Runella sp. SP2: one gene and its partner. The protein of the gene in region 2 interacts with the protein of the main gene of each other region in a pairwise test. Links are inferred from orthologs where the notes say so. Each region holds a gene or a part of one and is shown on either strand. Other genes may lie near its edges.

Region 1 (11,874 bases), 570 kb from region 2 along the record:
CAGTGTTATTTTACGTTGAGTATCAACAAAATAACAAACGATGTAAAAGTGTCGTGGTGAGGCTCGATAACAAAGCAGAGTATCCTTTTTTTAGCGAACAAGACATCAAAGACCTACTCACTGTGAAAGGAGTTGATGTGGTTGAAGGGATGAATTTTTCGGATATTAACTTTAAAGGGCTCGAAAAAAGAGTCCTAAAAAACCGTTTGATAAAAAAATGTGACGTTTTTCGAGATTTATCAGGAAATTTGGTCGTAGCAATCGAACAGCAACGCCCCATTGGCCGAATAATGGGTAACTTTAACGAAGCAACTCAGTCAATAACGGCCGAATCAGGGGGGTACTTAACGGAATCTGGGGACATTATTCCTCTTTCTGGACGATTTGCCGCTCGTACGGTTATTCTTTCAGGCGATTTTTTCAAAAATGCCAAAGCCATCAAATCTCCCAAAGGAGAACAGCTGATAGAGTTTTTAAAACAGCTACAGCAAAATTCTTTTTGGAAATCTCAAGTGACCGAAGTGATTGTGGCAGAAGACGGAGAACTAACATTAACCCCCCAAGTGGGACAACACCAAATTGATTTTGGTTTTCCAGAAGACGCAGACCTCAAATTTGAGAAGTTAAAGGTCTTTTATAAGACCATCCTTCCCATCAGTGGTTGGGAAAAATACCATCGAGTAAGTGTAAAATTTAAAAATCAGATAGTGTGTGAATAATCCTTTTCTATTCATCACCAACCTATCAATAGTACATATCATAAGTTTTTATTAAAGCCTTAGCACATCATGTCAGAACACGAAATTTATTTAGGAATAGACATTGGTAGCACCAAAGTAGCTGCGGTTTTAGCAAAACCCAAAAAGCTAAGTAACCATACGATGCTTCAGGTGATAGGGATGGGGTCAGCCCGCAATGAAGGTGTTCATCGTGGGAACATCAATAACCCTATTAAAACCAAAGACGCCATTCGTCAAGCGCTCGAAATGGCAGCCAAAAAAGCGGATCGCATTGATTTGTTATCTCATAACCTATTCGCATCTGTCAATGTAAGTGGGACACACTTAGCAACAACGTCGGAAACAGGCTCCGTGGCCTGCCACGCCGTTGGTGTGCAAGGAAGAGATGTAAAATCGTTGTTTGAAACCATGCAGCAAACGTTTGATTCTGATACGAATCAAATTATTCACTTGCTTCCACTCAAGTTTTCGGTTGGAGAACAGCACGAAATTATTGACCCTGTTGGGCATACTGGACTTAAATTAAGCGGTGATTTTAAAATCATTACCGCAAAAAAATCGGCGTTGCACCAAATCAAAGACTCACTCCAAAAAGCGAACCTTTCGGTCAATGAAGAAGATGGTTTTTCGGCTTCTCCACTGGCTTCTGGCTTGGCTATTCTTTCCGAAGACCACAAAAGCCTAGGGGTTGTACTTGTTGATATTGGCGGCGGAACTACCGACATTGCCATTTATCACGATGGGTTATTATGTCATACTGTAGTCTTACCTTTTGGAGGCAATCACATTACGAACGATATTCGCGAGGGCTGTCATCTTACCCATGAAAGCGCTGAAGAAGCCAAAATATTCCTTGGCGAAACCGAGCCAAAAAACTGTTCACTCAACACAATGTTGGTTATCCCAACTGCCGAAGGTATTCCACCCATCGAAATTGTAGCACGAAATGTCATTTTGATTGCCAGAGCTAGATTGCGTGAAATCGCCGCTTTAGTTCTGTCCGAAATCAAAAAAGCAGGATATGAGCACAAATTACGTGCAGGAATCATATTGACGGGTGGGACGTCAAAAATTAAGGGAATTGAGAGCATTTTTCGAGAAATCACAGGAATGTACGTTCAGATTGGCTCGCCAAAAAACCTCGAACGAAGCAATAGCGCGCTTGATTCGCTTATCACTGACCCATCTTACACTACAGCACTAGGGTTGGCCTGGTCTAGTGTAAAACCACTCGATAAACGAATCGAAAAAACAACGGTTAGTCCTGAGCCAGAGCAAAAAAAACCAAGCAGTAGCTGGTCTATCCCTGGTTTTCGCAAAAGCACGTCTCAGGAATCAACCATTAAAGAAATCAGTACCTTTATTTGGAAAGGTCTTACCCAAGATGACATCAAAGGACACGACGATTATTAATAAAGGCCAAAATATCCCTACCTAGTTTGTTTATTTTTAAGAAAATATGGTTTTTGCACGAAAAAACGTTTTTGAGCACGACTACGAGTTTGTTATGGAAGAGTCAACCCACTTAGACGATGCCCCTATCATCAAAGTAATTGGTGTAGGAGGGGGAGGTAGCAACGCCGTCAACCACATGTATAAAAAAGGCATCAAAGATGTGGTGTTTGTGGTATGTAATACCGACAAACAGGCGTTGATGCGTAGTCCTATCAATAACAGAATTCAATTAGGAGCCGATAGTCTCAAAGGCTTAGGAGCAGGAACTGATTCTGCTACTGGCCGCAGCGCTGCAGAAGAGAGTATTGAATATATTCGTCAATTGATGCAACCTCCAACCCAGATGGTATTTATTACTGCTGGTATGGGGGGAGGAACAGGTACTGGTGCTGCTCCTGTCATTGCAAAAGTGGCCAAAGAAATGGGGATGTTAACCGTTGCGGTTGTAACTGCCCCTTACAGCCACGAAGGCCGTATTAAGAAGAACCAAGCCATCGATGGTATCAATGCCCTCAAAGAACATTGCGACACTGTGCTGGTGATTCTTAACGACGAATTGGCTAAGTTATACGGAAAATTACCGATTCTCCGTGCTTACGAGCACGCTGATAACGTTCTCTCAAACGCCGTAAAAAGTATTGCAGAAATTATCACCGTCCACGGAAGTGTCAACTCCGATTTCATGGACGTCAAAAAAGTACTTCAAGGTGCTGGTACGTCTGTGATGAGTTCTGCGGTTTCATCGGGCGAGCATCGGGCTGAATTGGCGATTGAGGCCGCGCTTAACTCTCCACTTCTCAACAACCGTGACATTCGTGGTGCCAAACGTATTCTTGTGACGCTTGCTTCAAGTACGCAAGAAGAACACATGGCTACGCTTGATGAGCAAATGATTATTACTGACTACATCGAAGGACTCATCGGAGACGAAGCTGACATGTGTAAAGTGGGTATTATTTTTGATGATGCCCTTGGTGATCAGTTGTTGGTGACAGTTATTGCGGCGGGTTTTGAAGACTCTCACTTGCCGTTTAATTATGACACAAGTGTAAAGCAGCGAAAAGAGCCCGTTCAACTACCATCGGTTTCTGATACCATACAGAGAAATACTTCGTTACCCCCTTCAACAGAGCGTAAGACAACGGAGTATAATCCAAGGCAATCGACAGCGACTACTAGCAATTCACCTATTTCTGTATCACCGCAAAAGCCAGAGGTGAAAGAAGCAAAAATTGAGGTAACAAAGCCTGTGCAAGAGCTGCCAAAGGTGGAAGTACAACAAACCCAGCCGCCAAAACCTGCCTTTGAGGAGCCACCAAAACCGCCGAAACCGCCAGTTGTTGAAAAAACACCTGAAGAACCACAGGAAGACCCCGAAATTTTGCGTCGCCTTGTGCACGATATTTCCTTTGGAAAATATTCGGAGAAAGAACTCGACAAACCTGCTTTCCTGCGTCAAAACGTTGTTTTATTCCAAAAACCAAATTCACCTGACGAAGTGTTCATTCAGATTGTTTTAGACAAGCACAAAAGGTAAAATGGCAGGAATTGATTCGATTCAAAAAGATTTATACTCCCTAGGCAGCCCCGAAAAGGCTGCCTTTCTTTCGCGCTTTTTTAAAACAGGGAAAGGCCAATATGGAGAAGGAGATTTATTTTTAGGCATTACCATGCCCGAAATACGGTCTGTGGTTGCAAAATACGCGTACCTGTCTATTTCAGAATGGCAAGCGCTTCTTATTAGCCCTTATCACGAAATTAGAATGGCTTCTTTGATTGGTTTAATGAAGCATTTTCAGAAATCAAAAAAAGACCCCACCGCTCAGAAACAAATTTTTGATTTTTACCTTACGCACCTTGATTACATCAACAATTGGGATTTGGTAGATGTCACCTGCCGCGATATTGTTGGTGCTTATTTATTGAAACAAGACCGCAGCATTCTTTATGACTTGGCACAACGCCCTCATCTTTGGGCGCAACGCGTGGCAATGGTATCCACTTGGTATTTTATCAAACACAATCAATTTAGTGACACCTTGCGTATTGCAGAGCTTCTATTATCTCATTCTCACGATCTTATCCACAAAGCAGTAGGGTGGATGTTGCGCGAGGTAGGAAAACGTGACGAGCTTGTCCTTGAAGAGTTTTTAGATACCCATACCCAACAAATGCCTCGAACCGCATTACGGTACGCTATTGAACGTTTTCCTGAGTCAAAACGCAAGTATTATCTATCACTTTGACACATAGATTGATTTCTTATGTATCTTTGGCGCGGCCTTTAAAAGGCTCAAAACACTATTGAGTTTGATTATCAGCGTCTTATCTAAACTCAATGTACACAAATCAAAACTCGAATCTAACTCATGTCTTGGTTTACTAGAAAAGAAAGGGGCATTCAGACGCCCACCGAAATGAAACGCGAAGCTCCTGATGGGCTTTGGTATCAGTGCCCTAGCTGCAAGCATGTTATGCACACTCGCGAACATAAAGTCAATGCTTATACGTGCGTAAAATGTAATTATCACGAAAAAATTGGTTCGGAAGCCTATTTCTCAGTTCTTTTTGACAATGCAGAATACACCGAACTCGATGCCAATATGCTCTCGGGAGATCCTCTGAATTTTGAAGATACAAAGAAGTATCCCGATCGTATCCGTGACACCGTAAAGAAAACAGGATTAAAAGATGCCGTGCGTACCGCTTATGGGAAAATGGATGAGCTCGACATTGTGGTAAGTTGCATGGATTTCAACTTTATTGGTGGTTCTATGGGCTCGGTAGTAGGAGAGAAGATAGCCAGAGGGATTGACCACGCATTGCAAAACAAAATGCCGTTTTTGATGATTTCTCGCTCTGGTGGCGCACGAATGATGGAAGCAGGCTATTCATTAATGCAAATGGCAAAAACTTCGGCCAAGCTTGCGCTCTTGTCGGAGGCAAAAATTCCTTATATATCTTTACTTACAGATCCCACTACTGGTGGTGTTACGGCATCCTATGCCATGTTAGGTGATTTTAATATTGCCGAACCTGGCGCACTTATTGGATTTGCGGGACCACGTGTTATTCGCGAAACCATTGGTAAAGATTTGCCCAAAGGTTTTCAAAGTGCAGAATTTGTCTTAGAACACGGCTTCCTAGATTTTATCGTCGATCGCAAAGATTTAAAAGATAAGCTTGCGAGTTTACTACGAATGCTTCAATAAACTCCCACTTTCTGGAAAGTATAAAGCTTTCCAGAAAGTTTTATTGCACCCTATGCGTCTTGTATCCCACCCTGTCTTGTGTAATTACTATGTGACGTATCGCTGTAACGCCGCTTGTAGTTTTTGTGACATTTGGGAGCGACCTTCACCATACATAACCCTCCAAGAAGCCAAAGCTAATCTTGCTGCCCTGAAACGATTAGGGGTGAAAGTCGTTGACTTCACAGGAGGAGAACCATTATTACATCGTCAGCTTGACGAGCTGCTAAAGGAATGTAAACGGCTGGGTCTGTTGACTACCATTACCACCAACTGCCTGTTATATCCTAAATATGCCAATCGCCTTCGGGGGTTGGTTGACATGCTCCATTTTTCTCTTGATTCTCCTGAGCGAGACGAACATGATTTATCCCGAGGGGTAAAATGTTTCGACAAAGTCATGGAGTCTATCCAAATCGCGAAGTCGTTGGGAGAGCGTCCAGACATACTTTTTACCGTTTTTGAGTCGAATATTCACCAGATAGAAAAGGTTTGGCAAGAAATATGCAAACCTCACGGCCTTGTACTTATCCTAAATCCCGTCTTTGAGTACAATAAAGTGGGCTCACAGCTGTCTCCAGCGGCATTACAGCAGCTTAGGCAGTGGGGAAAAAAAAGCAATGTTTATCTCAATGATGCCTTCATTCAGTTACGTCTTGATGGTGGAAACCACACAGATTCCCCCATTTGCCTTGCTGGTAGTACTACCATTGTCATTTCTCCTGAAAACAAACTCGTACTACCCTGTTATCATTTAGGGCTGAAAGAATTTGCGATTGAGAATAATTTATATGAGCTATATCTCTCTGACGAAGTTCAAAAGTTAGTCGCACTAGAAGGCCGTCTTCCTGCTTGCGAGGGTTGTGCCATCAATTGTTACATGCAACCGTCTTTTGCCGTGACTATCAATAAATATTGGTGGAAAGCTCTTCCGAGCACCCTCAAATACAACAGAATCAAAGGGACGTGGAAACAACTCTTTTGATACTTCCCTTATTCTTCCTTAATTTTGTCTTATATTATTAGAAGCTAACTCATTAATTTAGAGGAAGTAAGGTTACTTTTACTCTGCTTTTTTAGTGTTTTAGCATCCCGTTTTAGATACTCATTTTCGCCCAAATGTCTAGGGAAACCATGCTTTCTAGCAACAAAATACGCTGGTTTTCAGTAATTTACGGGCAAAACTGGGTTATTATCGAGCATATTATAGTAGAACTACGACCAATATTCAATCCTCCCAATGATTCAATTTTTCAACGAAGACGTGGATTTTAAAATTCCTAATCCGCGTAAAACAAAGACGTGGCTCAAAGACATCATTGAGTCCGAAGGGTTTGAACTGAACCAATTAAATTACATTTTTTGTTCTGACGAGTACTTACTTAGCGTAAACCAGCAATACCTTAATCATGATTTTTATACCGATATTATCACTTTTGATAATTCAGAAGAAATAGAAGGGATTGTTGAAGGAGATATTTTTATCAGTATCGACAGAGTAAAAGAAAATGCCGAACAATTATCAAAAACCTTCAAAGAAGAATTATTAAGGGTACTTGCTCACGGTGTTCTTCATTTAGTGGGATATGACGACCACGAAGATGAAGACGAATTAGTAATGAGACAAAAGGAAGATACATACATTGCCACCTTTCCGAAGTCTTAAATCTGACTCTTTACAAAAATGTTTCATGTGAAACATTTTTAGATTTTCCACAAAACAGTACATTTTCACGACATTTGATTAATTAAACAAAAACTTTATGTTTCCAGAATACGACGTGATTGTAGTAGGAGCGGGGCACGCAGGTTGTGAGGCAGCGGCGGCAGCGGCAAACATGGGCTCCCACGTTTTACTCATCACAATGAATATGCACACGATTGCTCAGATGTCGTGTAACCCAGCAATGGGCGGTGTAGCAAAAGGGCAAATTGTACGAGAAATTGATGCACTTGGAGGACAGTCAGGAATAATTAGCGATAAAACCATGATTCAATTCCGAATGTTGAATCGCTCAAAAGGGCCCGCAATGTGGTCGCCAAGATGCCAAAGTGACCGTATGCGTTTTGCGGAAGAATGGCGAATGACATTGGAACAAACCCCAAACGTGGACATCTGGCAAGACACAGCGAAAGAAATTATTGTAAAAGATAACAGAGCTGTTGGGGTAAAAACCTCACTCGGCGTGGAAATTACCGCGAAGGCTGTGGTGCTAACCAACGGTACATTCTTAAACGGATTAATCCATATTGGCGAAAAACAATTTGGAGGAGGTAGGGTAGGGGAGAAGGCTGCCACTGGAATCACCGAACAACTTATTCAATTGGGGTTTGAGTCAGGGCGAATGAAAACAGGTACGCCACCTCGCATAGACGGTCGTTCGCTAGACTATACAAAGATGGAAGAACAGCCAGGCGATGAAATCCCAAGCAAGTTTTCTTATACCGACACCCCACCCCTTACCCATCAAAGAAGTTGCTGGATTACCTATACCAATGAAAAAGTACATGGTGTTTTAAGAACTGGGTTCGACAAATCACCCATGTTTACGGGGCGGATTAAAGGGCTTGGACCGCGTTACTGTCCATCAGTAGAAGATAAAATCAATCGTTTTGCAGACAAAGACAGTCACCAAATTTTTGTAGAACCCGAAGGCTGGTCAACCGTAGAAATGTATATCAACGGTTTTTCGACATCACTTCCAGAGGATATTCAATACAAAGCCATTCGACTTATACCAGGTTTTGAAAATGCAAAAATGTTCCGACCAGGGTACGCCATTGAGTATGATTATTTCCCCCCAACTCAACTAAAACTCACCCTAGAAACTCACTTGATTGGTAATTTATTCTTTGCAGGTCAAATCAACGGAACGACAGGGTACGAAGAAGCAGCATGTCAAGGACTCATTGCAGGAATCAATGCGCACCAAAATGCGCACGAGTTAGATGCTTTTATTTTAAAAAGATCCGAAGCATACATTGGTGTATTGATTGATGACCTCGTTAACAAAGGGACGGAAGAACCGTACCGAATGTTTACCTCTAGGGCAGAGTACCGTACTTTACTCCGCCAAGACAATGCCGATATTCGACTCACGGCATTAGGGCATAAGATAGGGTTGGCCAGCGAAGCACGTTTAGTTCGTGTACAAGAAAAAATTGCCAATACCGAGGTAATTTTAGAAGAGCTTCAAAAAGTGAAAGTAACGCCCAATGAAGTAAATCCGATTTTGGCAGAGATAGGTACGTCTCCTATTCGAGAAAAACAGCCCCTGTATCAATTGCTAAAACGGCCTGATGTAGAAATCGAAGACATCAAAAAACTCAGTGAAAGCTTTGCCACATTTTTAAATGGCTTTAATGAAGAGTCGGCAGAACAGGCCATGATAAAAGTGAAATACGAAAGCTACATCGAAAAGGAAAGATTAATGGTCGAAAAAATGAACAAGTTGGAAGACCTCGAAATCATCCCCAATTTCGATTATGACAAAGTCCCTGCGCTTTCTTTTGAAGGCCGACAAAAACTTAAAACCATTAGACCGCACACTTTGGGGCAAGCCTCCAGAATCAGCGGAGTTAGTCCTTCAGATGTTTCGGTTTTATTAATCCACATAGGACGCTGATTTTTATTGATTACCAAAATAAAAGGGGGCTTTCAAAGCTCCCTTTTATTTTGGTAGAAAGTCGTCAAACAATAAACTCATTTTAAAAGATGTTAATTTGCAAGGGCTAACAAAAGCCCTTTTTATTTTTGTTAAAAATTTCGCCCAACACATGAGTTCCTTCGACATAAAACAGTTAGTAAATACACTTCGAATTTACAGTCTGCTGACGGCTGCTTTTTACTTCTTACTACTAGGTTGCTCTCAACCCATTTCTCCAACGGGAGGAAAACGAGATACAATTCCGCCAAAGTTGATAAAGAGTATTCCTGAAAATAAGCAAACCAACTACAAAGGAAAAACCATTGAACTTGAATTTGACGAGTACATTGTAGCCGAAAACCTACAGCAAAAATTGTTGGTTACACCCGACCCAGGCGAGTATGAGTACAAAGCCAAACCAACGAGTGTTCGGCTTGTATTTAAAAAATCATTGGATTCAGCCAAGACATATTCGTTTTCGTTTGGGGATGCTATCAAAGATTTTAGCGAAAAAAATCCTGCTAAAAATTTACGACTCGTGTTTAGTACAGGGATTGGTATCGACTCTGCACTCGTTAGGGGAGAGGTGAAAGATGTACAGACCAACAAGCCCATGATTGATGTTTTGGTTGGCCTCTACCCACATTCGGATACACTCAATATCGAAAAAATGAAGCCAATGTATTTTACACGGTCTGATAGTTCGGGAAGGTTTAGTATCGAAAATATTCAGTCCAACCTTTATCGACTTGTAGCTTTCGATGACAAAAACCGTTCATTTACCTACAATCCGAAGACGGAGAGGATTGCATATTTAAGAGATAGCCTCGTCATTAAAGATTCTACGCAATTCTCAGGCGCTTCCCTCAAGCTGTTTTTAGCCAATACTACCCCTGCAAAAGTAAAGGGAACCATCCCACGAACTTATTATTATTCTATCAATTATGACAAAGGATTTGTGGATTATAAAGTAAAATTTGATAATCCAAACGACTCCATTCCCTACCTTCAGAACGGTCCAAGCGAGTTGAAATTCTTCAATACCAAAAGTAGGAAAGATACATTAGTGGCAAAAATTATGATTCGAGACTCCGTAGGACTCACTTTTGAACACGTTCAAAAAATCAAATTTCGAGAAGCTCGAAACACAGGAAAAAATAGCGAAAGCAATAGAGAACCGTTTGATATGAAAGCCAGTCACCAAGACAATGACCCAATCGAACCTCGATTATTTACTTTAAAACTCACCTTCAATAAACCCTTAGCAGAGGCTAGGTTGAACCAAATTCAGTTGGTAAGCGATAGCCTCAAAACCGAACAGCTACTTCCTAGCGATTATACATGGGAAAATAATAAAACAATCCTTACCCTTACCCACCAAATTTCAGCCCGTAAGTTATTGAAGGTAATCCTTCCCAAAAGCACTTTTTTTAGCGTAGAAAATGACACCATTCCAGAGCGGATATATAAACTTCCCATCATGGAAGAAGAAGAATATGGTATGTTAGAAGGCGAAATTAAGGGAGCTAAGCAACCATTTATTATAGAGTTATTGGACGAGAAATTTGAGGTCGTCAAAACATCCACAAAACCATCATTCCAATTCAGTTACTTAAAACCAGCCCTATATAATATTCGGGTCATTGTAGATGAAAACCAGAATGGGAAGTGGGATACGGGCGATTTTAAAACCCGAAAATTGGCCGAACCCATTCTTTTTTATCCTGATGTCATCAAAGTCAAGAAAAATTTTGTCTTGAGTGGTATAGATATAGACTTATCCACAAAATAATTCACAATTCACATACAATGTGGAAAAGCTAATGCGCCTCTTGGCGCATTTTTTGTACATACTCAAAATGAGCGTAGGTAGGTTTTACTTTGTGAAACGTCATTTTCACAAAAAAGAACATTTGGCGGAAAAAATGTTAACAACATTGTGGATAACTGTTTTCATTCACACAATTTAGTGGATAATCCGGGGATAAGGGTGTCGATAACCTTTTTGAATTGTGGAGAATTATTTGTCCACATCCACTGTGTGGGAATCTACACAGGTTTTGCACATCATTTCAAGGTGTTTTTCACACTGAATTTTGTGGACAAATAGTCATCCACATCGTTGATAAGACTATCCACAATCCACGGCAAAATGTGAACAATTGTTTATTTGCTTGAAAAACAGTAATTTCAGTTGTGGAAAAAAATAAAAACAAGTGGATAACCTTATATTTTATTCACAAAAGCGTTTTAGAATAAAGTGGAAAACTTGTGAATAGTTTTGTTTTCCACTTATCCCCGGCCTTAATTAACTTTAATAGTTTTAAAAATTAATGTTTATTGTTTTTATAATGGGAAAAGAAAAAGTGTGTATAACCCCAAATCGGGTGTGGATACTACTCGTGGGGCTAGGCTTGTGGTTAATGACCAGTGTGGCTTATGCGCAAAGCGACGCTGACTTAGCGGATGCCTATTTTCAAAAAGGAGAGTGTGATAAAGTCGTTGCGCTTTATCAAAAAATATTACGCAAAGACTTCAACAAGATTTATCTGAGAAGGTATGTGAGCTGTTCAATTAAATTGAAGGATTTTGAAGAAGCGGAAAAGTTTTTCAAACGCCAGCAAAAATCAGACGCTCGGTTTGGCTATTTATATACGCTCTATTGGGGACGCATGCTCGAACAAACGGGACAAATGCCCCAAGCAATGCAGAAATACGATGAAAGCCTAGCACAAGTGCCTTCTAAGGACATCAATGCGTATAAAGAACTCTCTGATGAGT
Region 2 (17,417 bases):
GAAATGCTCAGGATGGTTAAAAATAAGGCTGTACTCGGCGGCAAAAGGTTCGGCCATAAACAGCCCATCGAGCCACATTTGGTAAGGATAACGTTTTTTGTGCCAAAAACCACCTTCTTTGGTTTGGGGTTGGTTCTCAATCTGTTTCCAAAGCAAATCGGCGGCTTTGCGGTACTTGTCTTTGTCGGGTTGGGTTTGTTGGTACAAAGTCAACAAGGCACGACCCGTAGGAATATTATCAAGGTTAAAATCTTCGTATTTATACGTACGAATGCTGCCATCTTTTTGAACATAGCGGTCCATATCACGGCGCACGTATTCAAAGTATTTGCCATTTCCTGTCCGATTCCATACTTTTTCAATGGCTTTGCACATCAAGCCCTGCTCATAATCCCAACTGGCAGGTTTGTTTTCTTTGACCGCGATAGAGTCTTTGTGCCAAGTCATAAACGACTCAGCCATGCGTACCGAATAGGGCGCTTTTTGGGCCGTAGCTGTGTAGGCCACCAATATACCTACGAAGAGATGTAGAAGAACGCGTTTCATATTGATAGTTAAAAAATGGAGGCTAAAAGTAATGACTGTTTGTGGTAATGCTTTCCTGTACCTTAGGCTACAGAAAATCTTCGCGGAGGGGGTTAAAAACATCAATGAGTACACCTTCTTCGTGACACACGGCGCCATGCAATACGTTGGAAGGTACAAAATAGACATCTCCCGCTTGGAGTAAACGACTTTCGTCTCCAATCGTCACCTCAAACGCTCCGCTGGCGACGTAGCTAATTTGTAAATGAGGATGCTTGTGCATAGTACCTATTCCTCCTTGTAAAAAGGCTACTTTGACCAACATCAATTCGTTGGAGTAGGACATAATCTTGCGTTGGATTTTATCATCCACTTTTTCCCAAGGAATGTCGCTGTCAGCGACCAAGGCTTTTTCGAAGGCAGGGTGAATTGATGAATTCAAAATTGTATTTTTTAGCTATGAACGTGTTGGCTTTGACTACCAAGGTTGTAGTTTGGCAGGATTGAGTTTATTTTTAATTGTGGAGTAAATCAACGATTTGCGCCGATATTTTTACGCAATCGTTACCGACAACGTTTGCAAAATTGTACTTAACAAAAAATAGATTGTAATCAGGCAAGAAAATGACGTTTTTTGATGCTTTGTCTCAATAAAAAGTACGCATAAAATATTGGTCTAAAAATTATACTTTTCAAAGTTTTTGGTCGTCCTTCCAACGCACTTTTGTAGTTTTGCATTCGTAGTGCTTCGCATTCCCGCTTCAACTCTCCTCCGATGAATCAGACCAACAGCGTTTTTCTCATTACCCTCGGCATCGCCACGATGGGTTTTTTGATTAAAAAATTTGATTTTGTCACCGAAAAAGACGGAAAATCAATTTCTAAATTTCTGATGCACACGACGTTCCCTGCGTTGATGATTGTCAGTACGATTCGCATAGATTTTAAACCCGCTTTGTTTTTTAGCCCTTTGCTGTGCATTGCTTTGGGGTCGATAATGACGCTTATTGGCTGGTTTTGGTTTTCGGGCTATCCCGACCGCCTGAGAGGAATGCTGACCATGGCCTGCGGGGGGCTCAATGTGGGCTTGTTTGCGTTTCCCATTATTGAGGGAATTTGGGGCAGAGAAGGGTTGGTTTACGTCGCGATGTTCGACATTGGTAATACCATCATTACCTTCGGATTGGTCTATTCGGTGGGGAGTTATTTTGCGGTCAAAGAAGAAGGCGCTTCCGTAGAATTTAAAAAAGTGCTGCGAAAAGTACTCCAACTCCCTCCGCTGCAAGCCATGTTTATTGGCCTAACGATCAACGCCCTCGACATCGAACTTCCGACCGTTGCCTACGATTTTTTGGACGTACTGGCCAAAGCCAATAAACCATTGGTGCTTTTGCTGATGGGGATTTACATGAGTTTTGCCCTCGAAAAGAGCCAAGTGTGGGCAGTAGTAAAGGTTCTGGCTATTCGGTATGGCTGTGGGCTATTGGCGGTGGTGTTGCTTTACACGTTTGTTCCTGAGCCTTCCATGTTTCGCAATGTGCTGATTGTCTGTGTAATTCTACCCATTGGAATGACGATTCTTCCCTTTGCGGACGAACTCAATTATGATTCCCGAATCGCGGGAGTTTTGGTAAATGTGTCTTTGATTATTAGTTTTCTATTGATGTGGGGGCTTGTAGTGGGACTGAATTTAGCCTAGCGTCTCCTATAGAATTAACAGCCCATTTTCACGAAGTTTTTTCCAAGTCGGTGTCTTTGAAAATGTCGAAAAACTTCCCAAATGAGCCGCTTCAAACTCCGTTTGTAATTGTTGGTAAGCCAGTGGTTGTTCAAAAAGGTGAAGTGCGATTCTAGGGAATAATTCTTCCAAAAAATGCGCTTGCTGGGCAGGAAGTTGAATGCTCCAATCGTGTTTTTTATCGTAAAAATGAAATTCGGCTAGTTCGATGACTTTTTTCCCTTGCTTTACCTCAAAATACTCCACGTTAGGAAGCTTCCCAAGCCAAACCACAAAGGCATTTTTACGAACACTATCTTCGCTTTGGGTAATTTGTCGCTGAATGTAATTCGGCGGAATCGTCGTCGTAGGTACTTTTGAATCAAACCATTTTGAAAGAGGAATATCAAAACCTACTCCGTGCATGTAGTTAAACAATGACTTACGAAGCCCCTCGCTGTACAAGTCGTGGTTGGCGCCTTTGGGGTCGTCGTGGTACAAATCATTGTCGGCAAAACCTCCAAAGCTAGGCCCAATGCGCTGCACGTCGAAAGCATCAGGTGCCAAACCCACGGGGCTGTGGGAAGTCATGGCAAAACGGTGCCAAAAGCCTGATTGGAGAACGCCATTTTCAAATAATTGCCGCACCATTTCGAGCGAATCAATGGTTTCTTGGGCCGTTTGTGTCGGAAATCCGTACATCAAATAGGCGTGAACCATGATGCCTGCTTGGGTAAACCCATCGGCTACGCGAGCTACTTGTCCTACAGTTACCCCTTTTTTCATCATTGCCAGTAAGCGGTCAGAAGCCACTTCTAGCCCACCCGACATGGCAATGCAGCCCGAAGCTTTGAGTAATAAAGATAAATCGTGGGTGAAGTTTTTTTCAAAACGAATGTTGGTCCACCAAACGACGGTTAGCTTGCGGCGGATGATTTCAATGGCTACGTCGCGAAGCAAAGCGGGCGGCGCGGCCTCGTCCACAAAATGAAAACCATTTTGTTGGGTTTTGGCAATAATCTCTTCGATTCGGTCGCAAATCAGCGCGGCCGTGAGAGGCTCGTAATTTTTGATATAATCCAGTGAAATGTCACAGAAAGAACATTTACCCCAGTAGCAGCCGTGGGCAAGGGTCAGTTTGTTCCAGCGCCCATCGCTCCAAAGGCGGTGCATTGGATTGACAATTTCGATAACCGAAAGGTAGTCCAGTAAAAATAAGTCGGAATAATCGGGCGTCCCAGTGTCTCGTTGCGCTACGTCTTTTTCTGAAGCACCGTTGTGATAAACGACTTGATTATCGGTACGGGCAAACGTGCGCTTGAGCGAAGACAAAGGCCGTTTTTCGTCTAGGTATTCGAGCAGTGTGCGCAGAGGAGCCTCGCCGTCGTCGAGGCATACAAAGTCAAGGTAATCAAATACGCGCGGGTCAGAAAGTGAGCGTAGTTCGGTGTTACAAAAGCCACCTCCCATCACGATTTTTACGTCAGGATAGTGTTTTTTGAGGTACTGACCGCATTTTAGTGCCCCAAACAAATTGCCTGGAAAAGGAACACTCAAACAAACAACGGTAGGCTGGAACGCCACCATTTTTTGTTTCAACAACTCATGGAGAAAAACCGTAATAAGCGTATTGGGCTTTTGAAGTTCGGCCAAGAGTTCGTCAAAATGCGTAGCAGTGCGTCCTAAGCGTTCGGCGTAGCGGCTAAAGCCAAAATGAGGGTCGATGGCCTCTTGCAGAAAATCGCCCAAGTCTTCCAAATAAAGGGTAGCTAGGTGACGGGCTTTATCCTGCGTACCCATGGTCCCAAACGCCCAATCGAGGTCTTCCACATCTTTGAAGCGGGAGGCTTCGGGCAAATAAGCGCGGTCGCAGATGCTATGGGCGAGGGTTGGATTTTTATTTTGTAGAAAAGAAATAACGGGCTCGATGGTCGCGACGTATTCGTCGCGAAGGTGATAGATACGAAACGCGTTTTCGGTAAGTTCTATGTCATGCTCGGCTTTTTCGAGGGCATCGAAGAGTTGGGTAAGTCCTTGGGCCGAAAATAGTTTCAATATGACTTCAATCCCCAAATCTGCTTGGTGAGAAACAACGCCCAGCGTGTTCAGAAACCCCTTGATATAGGCCGTAGCAGGATAGGGGGTATTCAGCTGAGTGAAAGGCGGAGTGAGTAGTAAAACCTTTTGCAACTGTTATTTTGTAAAGTCTTCGACCAATTCTTCGGCTTTGGCAAGCGCAGCTTCTAAATCATCATTGACTAGAATAACGTCAAATTTATCTTGGAATGACATTTCAAATTTTACTTTGAAGAGTCGTTTAGACAAACTGTCTTCGGTTTCTGTCCCGCGTGACATGAGGCGTTCTTTGATTGCTTCTTCGCTGGGAGCTTTTACAAAGATGGCCAATGCCCGTTCTTGAAAATACTCTTTTAGTTTGAGCCCACCTTTTACGTCAACGTCAAAAACGACGTGTTTGCCGCTGGCCCACAAGCGTTCAATTTCTGATTTTAACGTACCGTAGTAGCCTCCAGGATATACTTCTTCCCATTCAACAAACTCGTTGTTGTCAATTCTTTTCTTAAAATCGTCGGGCGTAAGGAAGTAATAATCTTTGCCATCCACTTCGTTGCGGCCACGGCGGTCGCGGGTGCAGGCCGAAATAGAAAAGCCTAAGTTGTTGTACTTAGCAAGAAGGTGTCTAACGATAGTGGTTTTACCAGAACCAGACGGGGCGGAGAAGATGATGAGTTTTCCTTCCAAAGTGTATTATATATTGAGTTTGGCTTTGATTGTAGCGACGAGATTGTCGGGGCAAAGGCGTTTATCAATTTTTGATTGGAGAGATTCTTTAACGCACTTTTCGAGGTGATACATTTTGATGCAATGCAAGCAGTGGTCCATGTTCTTTCGGAAGTGTTCCTTCTCGTCCTCGGTTGCTCCTCCATCTAAGACCGCCTGAATCTTTTTCAGACACTCTGCGTGGTGCTCGCAGTACTCTTTCTGATACTTCGTGTTCTCTGTGGCAGAAGGTGACGATTGCATATCCAATACTATTGTAAAGGTTCAATGAATTCTTTGAATCTTTCTGTTTTTTTGTTATTTATTATCAAAAGGAATTCTTCAAAGAAAAAGTTCACGAATACTTCTGAGCATCCCAGCGGGCAGTGTAAACGACTTTTTATTTTCTAATCTCCCTGTTATTCAAACTAAACCAATTTAACCAAGCAAATCGTTCACTAACAACACAAATGTTTATGAGCAAACATTTATGGTGTCTGCTTTGAGTGATTTTTTCTACGCGTTAGCCCGCAAGAAAAGAGTGGTTATGATTGCTAATCTTCGTCAGTATCGTAGCCCATTGAAGCGGCATACGTTCTGAGTTTGTCTTTGAGGAGATTCCGAGCACGGTGCAGACGAGAACGAACTGTACCAATCGGTATATCCAGAATCTTAGCCATCTCTTCGTACGTAAACCCTTCGATGTCACAAAGGATAATAACCGTACGAAAATCGACAGGCAACGAATTGAGGGCCGTAGCCACTTCGTCGCCAATCATGTCTTGGACAGTCTCGACGCGCAAGTCGGTTGTATGGTCAACTTCAGCGGCCTCTTCCGAGTTGTAGGTTGTTTCTACTTCTTGGTAATCGACTTTAGAAGGTTCCTTACTACGCTTACGGTAGTCATTAATGAAACTGTTTTTCAGGATTCTGAACAACCACGCTTTGGCATTAGTTCCCCGCTCGAAAGAAGAAATAAAACGGAAAGCTTTTAAATAGGTATCTTGGACAAGGTCGTTGGCATCGTCCTCGTCCATGGTTAGCCTAAAGGCAAAGTTGTACATGGAGTTTATGTGGGGCATAAACTCGCGGTTGAAGATGTCGTTGCGCTCGGTGTCGCTATACGACGTTTCGGAGGCGGCTAAAGGTATTTCTTCGATTTCTTCTGACATAATGACTGACATGGCTGCCGTAAATTTACGAATTTTAACAAACCATCACCCTTCTCCGCAAATCATCTTTCTTCAATCAACAAAAACAACCCATGAAAGGTTATTTTTTTGTGATTAGTTGTTGATAAATGTTCCCAGATTAGTTTGTACTGATATACGTCAAAAACTATTCCAATGGTTTTGGAAAATGAAAAGTGGGACAAAATGTCAGTGAAAAATAATTGAAGATTAACGAGAAAAAAGGCGGGTTAGAATAACCGTCACTGTTGTAAATACAACGCTACAAACAATTTTTAGGAAGGTGTATGGAAATAAACGAAAGCTACCTGCTTCAACCAAAAATAACACCATGTGGTGAATGGAAATCAGCATCAGGATGTACGACAAGAAAGTGGGGAAGCCCAACTCTTTAATAGATAGCTGAAGGCGACCTTCGGTAAGTTTTTGCCCAAGCTGGTATTTAATAATGATAGGACGAAGGTAGGCAATTAGCACGGAGGCCGAAGCATGAAGCCCCAAGGTGTTGTCGAAAGTATCAATTATAACACCCGTAAAAAAACTAATGACCAATAGCGCCGTGAGGTTGATTTCAATCGGTAAAAATAAAATAGCACCTACGTAAATAAAACAGAACGCATAGTCGAACAGCACCAAGTGACGTGCAACAAAAATGTGGAGCAACACGTACACGAGCCATCTGACGACAGTGCGAATGATTTCGGTTGGGTTCATTTGCGTTTTGGAGTGAGGCTTTCTTGAAGCGACTGTTGTTGTTCCAATAATTTGTTTTCTACCAAATACACGTACGAAATCTTCGAAAAGTCGGTAGAAAGTTTGAGGTCGATGTCAAAAAATGCTTGGTCAGGCGCTACACGAAACGACTTTACAATCCCAACGGCGATTCCAGGTGGAAAAACGACGTTTTGGTCAGAAGTTACGGCGGTATCCCCCTTCATGATGGTGGTGTAACGAGAAATATCCTTCAACTGAATGATGGAAGGGGTGGTATTATTTTCCCACTTGGCCGTTCCTTGGTCGCCACTGCGGAGCAATTTGGTAGAAACCATAAACTGCGAGTGCAGAATGGACGTAATGACCGAGAAGTTTTTGTTGCAAATTTTGACCTTACCCACTACGCCTGTTGCCGATACCACACCCATGCCTTCTTTGATGCCGTCGGCGTAGCCTTTGTCGATGGTCAAGTAATTGTCAGCTCGGTGCGTACTATTTTCAATCACTTTGGCAATCGTTACAAATTTATACCGATTGGCAAAAGCAGAGTCAGCTTGATAGCCTACGGGTGCATTGGTAGGCTTTTGCTGTTGAAGCTTGGTAATTAGCTCGTTGAGACGACGGTTTTCTTCGGCTAAAGCCGCGTTTACATCCCGTAAGTTGGTGTATTCACGCGCTGCGTTAGACAATTCAAGGCTTTTGGCACTCAGGGTATTCGCTGTATTAAAGTACTCTACGCTCCAATAATTGTTGTTATTGACAAGCAACCAAAAGCTAAACACCTCTAACAAAACAAAGAGGATAAAATTGCGGTTACGCCCAATAAACTCAAATAGTTGGAGCATTTGTTTAGTCCATGGTCGATAGTCCACAGTCCATAGTCGATAGTTTATAGTCCACAGTATGCTTACTATTGACCATGGACCATTGACCGTGGACTATCGACTATAAACCATCTGAATAATTACTGAATCAATACCGATTTATACAATTCTAAATTTTTCAGGATTTCGCCTGTCCCTTTTACAACGGCCTTGAGTGGATCGTCGGCAACGTGAATAGGGAGTTTGGTTTTGGCCGCAAGGCGCTTGTCCAAACCGTGTAGCAACGCTCCACCACCTGTGAGGTGAATACCGTTGGTATAAATATCGGCCGAAAGTTCTGGGGGCGAAATTTCGAGGGCTTTCATCACCGCTTCTTCGATTTTAGAAATCGACTTGTCGAGGGCGTAAGCAATTTCGCTGTAGGTTACTTTGATTTCTTTTGGAATACCCGTCATGAGGTCACGTCCGCGAATCTCGAAGTCAGCAGGAGGGCTGTCCAATTCTGGCAAGGCCGAACCTACTTCGATTTTGATTTGCTCTGCCGAACGCTCTCCGATGAGAAGGTTGTGCTCGCGGCGCATGTAATCTACGATGTCTTTGGTAAAAACGTCGCCCGCAATACGAATCGATTGCTCGCACACGATACCCGAAAGGGCAATCACGGCGATTTCGGTCGTTCCACCACCAATATCGACAATCATGGTACCGTTGGGTTGGGTGATGTCGATACCGATACCAATAGAAGCGGCAATAGGTTCATGCACCATATATACTTCTTTGGCACCTGCGTGCTCAGCGGAGTCTTTTACGGCCCGTTTTTCTACTTCGGTGATACCCGAAGGAATACAAATGACCATTCGATGCGAAGGGGTAAAAAAGCGATTGTTAGGAGCAATCATCTTAATCATTCCTCTAATCATCAATTCCGCGGCGGTAAAGTCGGCAATTACACCGTCTTTTAACGGGCGGATGGTTTTTATATTTTCGTTGGTTTTTTCGTGCATCTGCATCGCTTTGTGACCAATCGCCAGCACCTTCCCGTTGTTCTTGTCCAAAGCAATGATAGAAGGCTCGTCCACCACAATTTTATCTTTATGGATAATAAGGGTGTTAGCCGTTCCTAAGTCAATTGCAATCTCGCTCGTTAAAAAATCAAATAATGCCATATTGTTTGCTTTCGCAGAGTGACTAATGTTTATAAGCCGCAAAATTAAAGGAATTTATCGGCTTTTTGGCAGAATACAAACCAAGTAATTTTTTTGATTAAGGTCTTGAAAATGAGTCGTAGGTTTTCTGACCTTTGACAAAATAGCCCCAAATCACACTCTTGGGCGCAATAGGCAGGGAATGAGCCTCTTTGGGTGGCCCGATTTCTCGAATAATTTTTTCCCGTTTCTGCGATAAATTGCGTCTAATCCACCCATAAAACGCAAAATGAGCCCGAATGATAGCCCAAATGTTTGCCCACTCTCCTTTTGGTATAAACCGAACGGCCGAAATTCCATCTACTACCAATCGCCAAAAAATAATGCCAAAGCGATTTTTAGAAGGTAAGTTTTTGTAGAGCATCGCAAGGCTATTGCGGTAGTTGAGGTAGGTTTTGAAGGGGTTGGAGGGAGGTAACGTCCCGCCACCTACGTGATAGACCGTCGATTGGGGAAGACAATAAATTTCGTGACCGCCCGTGTGCAGACGCCAGCAGAGGTCGATTTCTTCCATGTGGGCAAAAAAGTCCTCGTCGAAGCCACCGAGTTCGTGGAATAAATGCCCCCGAATAAACAAACACGCTCCCGACGCCCAAAAAATAGGCATTGGAGTATCGTATTGCCCTTTGTCGGTTTCGCAATGGTCAAATATTCGACCACGGCAATAGGGAAAACCTAGCCAATCCATAAAGCCCCCCGCAGCTCCTGCGTATTCAAACTGCGTTTTATCGTGGTACGCCAATAATTTGGGTTGGCAAGCGCCCACGTTGGGATGGGTGTCCAAAAACTGTACCATCGGCGTAAGCCAATTAGCAGTCACTTCGACGTCAGAATTGAGCAAAACGTAGTATTCGGCCTTAATTTGACTCAAAGCAGCGTTGTATCCACCCGCATAGCCTCGGTTTTGCGGAAGTTCTATCAATCGAACGTTGGGGTAGTGCGCGCGCGTCCAAGCCACAGAATCGTCTTTCGAGGCGCTGTCGGCCACGTAAATCGGATAGGATTCCGAGTGCGCAATAACAGACGGGAGAAACTTTTCTAGAAAGTTTCTCCCGTTGTAATTCAAAATGACAATGGCGATTTTATCCATTGCGTATTATTTCATGAATTTACTCAAGTCCAACCCTGGAATGTTGGGCAAAACGCCTTCGGTCGATTCTTGGATTCGAGCTTTGATTTTTTCTTCGATGTTTTCCATCGCCCGATTTACCGCCGCAATGATAAGGTCTTGCACGACTTCGGCATCTTCGGGTTTCATCAAATCGGGGTCAATGGTCAGTTGAGTGACTTGTTTGCGGCCATTTACGGTCACTTTCACCATGCCCGCACCTGCTTCTGCCGACTCACTCAATTGGCCAAGACTTTCTTGGGCTTCTTTCATTTTGGCTTGGAATTCCTTTACCTTTCCAAGCATTCCCATCATATCTCCAAACATAGTTTTTTCTGATTTTTAAGTGCGCAAAGATACACAATGTCAATTTACCTTTGGGCGATAACGCAACGTTCTTTTTCCAACAAATGAAGGTTTTCTTCCACACTCAAGCGCGTTTTTTCGTTGTCAAACTCGTCGGCGTAGAGGTTTTTTAGCTCGCGGCGTTTGATGGCTTCCAAAAACCGTCGAATGTCTTCTTTGGAGTCCAACAACAACGGCGGGACTTCCGTAGGCTTGCCTTCATCGTCTTTGGCAACCATCGTAAAATACGAGGTATTGGTATGTTTTTGGGTGCCTGAGCGGACGTTTTCGGCAATGACCCGAATCCCGATGACCATCGAACTGCGCCCCACGTAGTTGACCGAGGCGTGCAACGAAACCAATTCACCGACTTCAATGGGTTGGAGAAAATTGACCCCGTCCACCGACACCGTCACCACATAGGTTCCTGCGTGCTTGGACGCACAGGCGTAGGCGACTTTATCCATGAGCGAAAGCAAAATACCTCCGTGGATTTTACCTCCAAAATTGGCGTAGGAAGGAATCATCAATTCCGTAATGGTTACCTGCGAGCTTGCGACTGATTTGGGCGTCATTATTTCTTGGCGTCTTTTAAGCTTACGTTTCCTTTGGCCAATTTTTCGGCTTCATCAAAAAGGGTTGCCGCTTTACGGATTCCTTCGTCGGTGTTGGACATGACTTGGTAAAATTCGTTGTTGAGGCCTCCTTTGTCGCGTTTTTGGTAAGCATAACGGGCAATGAGCGCCTTGAGGTATGTACGAATGTAAGGCTTAGAACGGCTAAACTCTTTTTCGTTGAACTTGATGTTATCGGCGGTCGCGTTTTTAACCACACCGTTCAAATCGGCATCGGTGACATTGTAGCTTTTTAAAAACTCCGCAAAGGTTTGTTTCTCAAACTGTTTGCGATTTTGGTTGACGTAGTTGAGGGCGTAGTCACGCACGGTGTTTTTGGCAAACAACTCGTACAAATACGGCGACATCATGCTGGTATCGCGCGGTACAAATACGTCGGGCGTAATGCCTCCGCCACCGTAAACAATGCGGCCAGCGTCGGTACGGTACTGAAGTTTAGGGTTATTTTTGATGCTGTCAGAAACAAATAATTCGCCGTGTTCAAAACGATTTTTGATGTCTTTTTCGTAACCTTCCAAATCACCCATTTTGTAAGGTTTTTGGATGCTACGGCCGCTTGGGGTATAGTAGCGCGAAATCGTGAGACGCAATTCGGAGCCGTCTGAAAGATTGACGGGCATTTGCACTAAGCCTTTTCCGAACGAACGACGACCCACAATGAGGGCTCGGTCGTGGTCTTGAAGTGCCCCTGCGACAATTTCCGAGGCTGAAGCACTACTTTCGTCGATGAGAACAACCACGCTGCCGTTTTCAAACATTCCTGCATTTTTGGCGCGGGTTTGGCGGTCGTAGCGGTCGTCTTTGCCGTCGGTGTAAACAATCAATTTATCACCTGCTAATAGTTCATCCACCATGTTGGTTGCGCGATCCATGTATCCGCCAGGGTTGCCACGGAGGTCGAGCATGAGTTTTTTCATGCCTTGGGTTTTAAGCGAACTCACGGCGTTTTTAAACTCATCGTAGGTCGATTCCGAGAAACGAGTAACTTTGACGTAGCCCACTTCTTTGTCCATCATATAAGCGGCATCGACCGAGAAGGTAGGAATGCGGTCGCGGCGGAGTAAGAACGATAGGGGTTTGGGTACGCCACGGCGCAAAATTTCGATTTTAACCTCGCTACCGCGCGGCCCGCGGAGTTTGGAGAAAATGAAGGCATTGTCCACTTTTTTACCCGTAAAAATATCGCTATTTACCTTTAAAATTTTGTCCCCGCTCTGAATACCAGCGGCTTCCGACGGCCCACCGACCAGAGGTGTCACTACGTAAACGGTATCTTTGTAGAGATTAAACTCAATACCGATGCCATCAAAACCACTTTCGAGTTGTGAGCGCGCAGCTACGGCATCTTTGGGGTTAAAATAGTAGGTGTGAGGGTCGAGTTTTTCGAGCATTTTGGTGATGGAATAATCCACCAACTCGTCGGTGTTGACGGTGTCAACGTAATTATTATCAATGAGTTGTAGTACTTCCTTGAACTTGGTATGTCCTCGGGCTACATCAGCAATTCCCTTGCTGCCACCAAAAAACGTAGCACCTAACAACATGCCTGCGGCAAGGGTAACACTCAATAAAATGGGTAAACGAACTGTCCAACGGTCGTTTTGTATGGGATTTTCCATTTGCTTATTTTATCTTAAAAAACACCTAAAGTAACGAACAAAGGCAAAAGGTAGTTTACAAACTTCAAAAATCTCTCCAAACTTTGCGTTATTTGTAGCTAATATACATTCAAACACCCCATGAAACCCGAAAAAAAATTATTTCTCTTAGACGCATTTGCCCTCATTTACCGTGCCCACTTTGCGTTTGTTAAAAATCCTCGAATTTCTTCCAAAGGGTTAAACACCAGTGCTATTTTTGGTTTTGCCAATACCTTATTGGAAGTATTAAAAGACGAAAAACCTACCCACCTTGGAGTGGCTTTTGATACACCGAAGCCTACTTTTCGGCATGTGCAATTTGAAGCCTACAAAGCACAGCGTCAAGAACAACCCGAGGACATTACAACGGCGGTTCCGTACGTAAAACAGCTACTCAAGGCAATGTGTATTCCTATCTTGGAAATGGAAGGATATGAAGCCGACGACGTGGTAGGGACGCTTGCCAAAAAAGCCGCCCGCGAAGGGTTTGAAGTGTTTATGATGACCCCCGACAAGGACTACGGGCAGTTGGTCGAAGAGCATGTATATCTTTACAAACCAGCCATATCGGGAAAAGGAGTGGAGATTATGGGGCCAAAAGAAGTATGTGAGCGTTGGGGAATCAGTGATATTAGTCAGGTGGTGGACATGTTGGGACTGCAAGGTGATGCGTCCGATAACATTCCTGGCATTCCAGGGGTTGGAGAAAAAACGGCGCAAAAATTGGTCGCTGAGTTTGGTTCGATTGAAAACCTGATTGTCAATACCGATAAGCTCGCAGGCAAACTCAAAGAGAAAGTCATTGAGGGAAAAGACTTGGCGGTGTTGTCGAAGCAACTGGCGACGATTGACATTAACGTGCCGATTGCCTTTGAAGAGGAAGATTTGCGCATGTGTGAGCCCAACCGCGAGCTACTTTCGTCGTTGTTGGATGAACTAGAGTTTAAAACCCTTAAAAAACGCCTTTTGGGCGAAACGGAAGCCCCCGTTGCTATTCCTGCGGCCAATAAAACGGGCCAATTGAACCTGTTTGGTGAAGCCCCAACGGCAGCTCCTTCGGTGAGTAAACAAAGCGAAGTGACTTCGGTAAGCACAGGTACCGAATCAGAAACGAGCAATGAGCGCCGTACGGTGGCTACCACGGCTCACCGCTATCATTTGGTGAATACCCCTGAGCTTCGTCAATCGCTGGCGTATTACTTGAGTTTGCAAGAATCTTTTTGTTTTGATACTGAAACCACGTCGGTGGATGCCATTGATGCTGAATTGGTGGGTTTGGCATTTGCTTACCGCGACGGCGAGGCGTTTTACGTACCCGTGCCAGCCGACCGTGCCGAAGCACAAGCTATCGTGGAAGATTTTCGAGAAGTGCTTGAAAACGAAAAGATTGAAAAGATAGCGCAGAACCTCAAATACGACATGTTGATTCTGCAAAATTACGGGGTAGAAGTGCGCGGGCCGTTGTACGATACCATGTTGGCGCATTATCTTATCGAACCCGACAAGCGTCATAACATGGATGCGCTGGCCAATGCCTATCTCAACTACGAACCCGTGGCGATTGAGGCGCTTATTGGTAAAAAAGGCCCCAAACAATTGACCATGCGGGATGTGGCTATTGAGAAATTGGTAGAATATGCCGCCGAGGATGCCGACATTACCCTCCAACTCAAGCATAAACTACAACCACTTTTGGTCGAAAACCAAGCCGAGAAATTATTCAAAGGCGTAGAAGTGCCGTTAGTGCCCGTTTTGGCAGCGATGGAACGTGAGGGGATAAAAGTTGATACCAACGTTTTATCCGAAATGTCGGGCGTGCTGGAAATCGACATGAAGCAAGTCGAGCAAGAAATTTTTGGACTGGCGGGAGAGGAGTTTAACATCGGTTCACCGAAGCAGTTGGGAGTGGTTTTGTTTGAAAAAATGAAGTTGGTTAAAAACCCTAAAAAAACAGCGACGGGACAATACGCTACGGGAGAAGATATTTTGTCGGATTTGGAATCGGAACACGAAATTGCGCGTAAGATTCTGGATTACCGCGAGTTGCAAAAACTAAAATCGACCTACGTGGATGCGTTGCCACAGCTTATCAACCCATCAACGGGACGAATTCACACGTCGTTCAATCAGGCCGTGGCAGCGACGGGGCGTTTGAGCAGTACCAATCCTAACCTTCAGAACATTCCGATTCGTACGCCTCGTGGACGAGAGATTCGGAAAGCGTTCATCCCTAGAAATGAAGATTATGTGATTTTGTCGGCCGACTACTCGCAAATCGAACTCCGAATCATGGCCGCTTTCAGTCAGGATGCCACCATGCTCGAAGCCTTCAATAAAGGTATTGATATTCACGCTAGTACCGCCAGTAAAGTATTTGACGTAGCCCTCGAAGAAGTAACGTCGGATATGCGTCGAAAAGCCAAAATGGTCAATTTTGGTATCATTTATGGTATTTCGGCCTTTGGCTTAGCCCAACGCTTGGGGATTGCGCGGGGAGAAGCAAGTGAAATCATCAAAGCCTATTTCCAAGAATTTCCTGCTGTAAAAAGCTACATGGACATGGTGATTAACAAAGCCCGTGAACAAAAATACGTTGAAACAATTTTAGGACGTCGGCGTTATTTGGCTGATATTGATTCTCAAAACCAAACGACGCGTGGTTTTGCCGAACGAAACGCCATCAACGCCCCGATTCAAGGCTCGGCGGCGGATATGATTAAGATAGCGATGATTAATATCCACGATTTTCTGAAACGCGAAAAACTACAGTCACGTATGCTTTTGCAGGTACATGACGAATTGGTGTTTGACGCGCACCGCGATGAAATCGAATTGTTGAGCCACCACGTAAATGAGTTGATGGTGAATGCCATTCCGTTGCCCGTAAAAATGGAAACGGGAATTGGAAAAGGGCTCAATTGGTTGGAAGCGCACTAGAAAAGTCAGTTTGTAAATGTGAGAAAAAATCGCGTACTTACTTTGACATCGTGAAGAGGGTTGCTGAGTATTGTGAAGAGGGTTGCTCACAACCCGACGTATTGAGTGCTGTGGAGAGAGTTGTTCACAACCCGACGTATTGAGTACTGTGAAGAGGGTTGCTTACAACCCGACGTATTGAGTGCTGTGGAGAGGGTTGCTCACAACCCAACGTATTGAGTGCTGTGGAAAGGGTTGCTCACAACCCGACGTATTCAGCAGTAGAATTTTAAACTTGTGAGAATGAATGCAAAAGGCTGGATAGTGGGTGTGCTGTTGGTCATGGTACAAACGGTAGGGCAAGCACAGCAAGTATCGATGGTAAAATGGGTGGCGATGGATAGTCTTTTTGCTCAAAAAAGCGATACTACCTATGTATTGAACTTCTGGGCGACTTGGTGTAAGCCTTGTGTGACAGAATTGCCGTATTTTGAACAAACTCAGCAGAAATACCTGAATCAGAAGCTCAAAGTGATTTTAGTTAGCATGGATTTTGCTAGAGAATTGACAACGAGAGTGATTCCTTTTGTGACCGAACGAAAGCTAACATCGCAAGTATGGTTGCTCAATGAACCCGACGCCAATAGCTGGATTGAGAAGGTGAGCAAAGAATGGTCAGGTGCCATTCCTGCTACCCTGATTTTCAATAATGCCAAGGGGAAAAAAGTGTTTTTTGAACAAAAACTTGACGCCCTCCGTTTGGAAAAGGAACTCTCTGATTTTCTGTGACTTTTTAACTTGATTTCGTCAGAATGGCAAACATACCAACGACCATGAAAAATAAGTTTTGGGCAACATTATTCGCAGCGTTGACAGTGAGTATCGCAACGACCTTGGTGTTCCAACAGCAACGCGTGCAGGCTTCTTCGGTGGGGTATCCAATCGGCGGGTCGGTAGCTGAGTTTAAGCTTCAAAATGCCAAAGGAGGAACCGTAAGTTTGTCGGATTACAAAGACAAAAAAGGCGTAATAGTGGTGTTTACCTGTAACCACTGCCCGTTTGCCAAAGCCTACGAAGAGCGCATTATTGCTTTGGATAAAAAATACGGGGTGCTCAATTTTCCTGTTGTGGCGATTAATTCCAACGATGCGTCGGATTACGAAGACGAGTCGATAGACAATATGAAGAAGCGAGCGACGGAGAAAGGCTATACTTTTCCTTATTTGCAAGATGCAACGCAAGCCGTGGCAAAAGCTTTTGGCGCAACGCGTACGCCGCATGTTTTTGTTTTACGAAATGAAAATGCTAAATTCACGGTACAATACATTGGAACCATAGATGATAATTACCAAGACCCCGCAAGCGTCACCAAACGCTACGTGGAAGATGCAGTCAACAACATTTTGGCGGGTAAACCCGTCGTAGTGACCCAAACCAAAGCCGTAGGATGTGCGATTGGTTGGAAAGACGCTTAAAAACAATTGGTAGTCTATATTTTACAGTCGACAGTGAACAAAAAGGACAGCTCCAAGCTGCCCTTTTTTGTTTTTTGAGGAAAAAATTTCTCTGGTTGTGAGCAACCAGAGGCACTTGCCGCGCCTGCCGAAGTGCTTATTCATAATTGCGCTTGCTGAAGTACTTGCTAGGCATTCTCATTTAATCTAGCAAATCCCATTTCCAGAGTCCAATTTTTGCCAAAAAGTAGCGGCTTGATACTCCCAAAACGCCAAATCCGTATTTCATGCTTCGTTGGAAATTGATAGACGACGCTTCTTCAAAATATTTGGTAGGGCAAGTTACTTCACCAATTTCGTAGCCTT

Evidence for each region.
Region 1: the proteins of DTQ70_RS21300 (region 2) and ftsA interact in binary tests that used the Escherichia coli proteins (3 or more experiments, as listed by UniProt). The link is inferred for Runella sp. SP2 from one-to-one orthologs.

What each region holds. Positions count from the first base shown.
Region 1 is NZ_CP031030.1:5,847,740-5,859,613, reverse strand. What follows is about bases 1-2,970. They hold ftsA (cell division protein FtsA), read left to right. Parts: upstream 1-788; coding sequence 789-2,153; downstream 2,154-2,970. Other genes in these bases: ftsZ (cell division protein FtsZ), read left to right, coding at 2,248-2,970; DTQ70_RS23565 (cell division protein FtsQ/DivIB), read left to right, coding at 1-719. Also shown: more of ftsZ, read left to right, coding at 2,971-3,732; DTQ70_RS23550 (DNA alkylation repair protein), read left to right, coding at 3,734-4,441; accD (acetyl-CoA carboxylase, carboxyltransferase subunit beta), read left to right, coding at 4,565-5,407; DTQ70_RS23540 (radical SAM protein), read left to right, coding at 5,460-6,431; rRNA maturation RNase YbeY, read left to right, coding at 6,687-7,112; tRNA uridine-5-carboxymethylaminomethyl(34) synthesis enzyme MnmG, read left to right, coding at 7,210-9,072; DTQ70_RS23525 (Ig-like domain-containing domain), read left to right, coding at 9,224-10,885; DTQ70_RS23520 (tetratricopeptide repeat protein), read left to right, coding at 11,481-11,874. UniProt on the Escherichia coli protein: Essential cell division protein that assists in the assembly of the Z ring. May serve as the principal membrane anchor for the Z ring.
Region 2 is NZ_CP031030.1:5,280,725-5,298,141, reverse strand. The notes cover bases 6,902-9,730. They hold DTQ70_RS21300 (rod shape-determining protein), read right to left. Parts: upstream 8,915-9,730; coding sequence 7,889-8,914; downstream 6,902-7,888. Other genes in these bases: DTQ70_RS21295 (glycosyltransferase family 2 protein), read right to left, coding at 9,012-9,730; mreC (rod shape-determining protein MreC), read right to left, coding at 6,921-7,769; DTQ70_RS21310 (hypothetical protein), read right to left, coding at 6,902-6,924. In the rest of the region: DTQ70_RS21345 (glycoside hydrolase family 88 protein), read right to left, coding at 1-546; DTQ70_RS21340 (cupin domain-containing protein), read right to left, coding at 614-967; DTQ70_RS21335 (AEC family transporter), read left to right, coding at 1,301-2,224; DTQ70_RS21330 (radical SAM protein), read right to left, coding at 2,231-4,432; gmk (guanylate kinase), read right to left, coding at 4,436-5,002; DTQ70_RS21320 (hypothetical protein), read right to left, coding at 5,009-5,284; DTQ70_RS21315 (sigma-70 family RNA polymerase sigma factor), read right to left, coding at 5,575-6,204; more of DTQ70_RS21310, read right to left, coding at 6,421-6,901; more of DTQ70_RS21295, read right to left, coding at 9,731-10,043; DTQ70_RS21290 (YbaB/EbfC family nucleoid-associated protein), read right to left, coding at 10,050-10,388; DTQ70_RS21285 (acyl-CoA thioesterase), read right to left, coding at 10,433-10,981; DTQ70_RS21280 (S41 family peptidase), read right to left, coding at 10,981-12,660; polA (DNA polymerase I), read left to right, coding at 12,781-15,618; DTQ70_RS21270 (TlpA disulfide reductase family protein), read left to right, coding at 15,901-16,386; DTQ70_RS21265 (thioredoxin family protein), read left to right, coding at 16,410-17,072; DTQ70_RS21260 (glycosyltransferase family 2 protein), read right to left, coding at 17,254-17,417. UniProt on the Escherichia coli protein: Forms membrane-associated dynamic filaments that are essential for cell shape determination. Acts by regulating cell wall synthesis and cell elongation, and thus cell shape.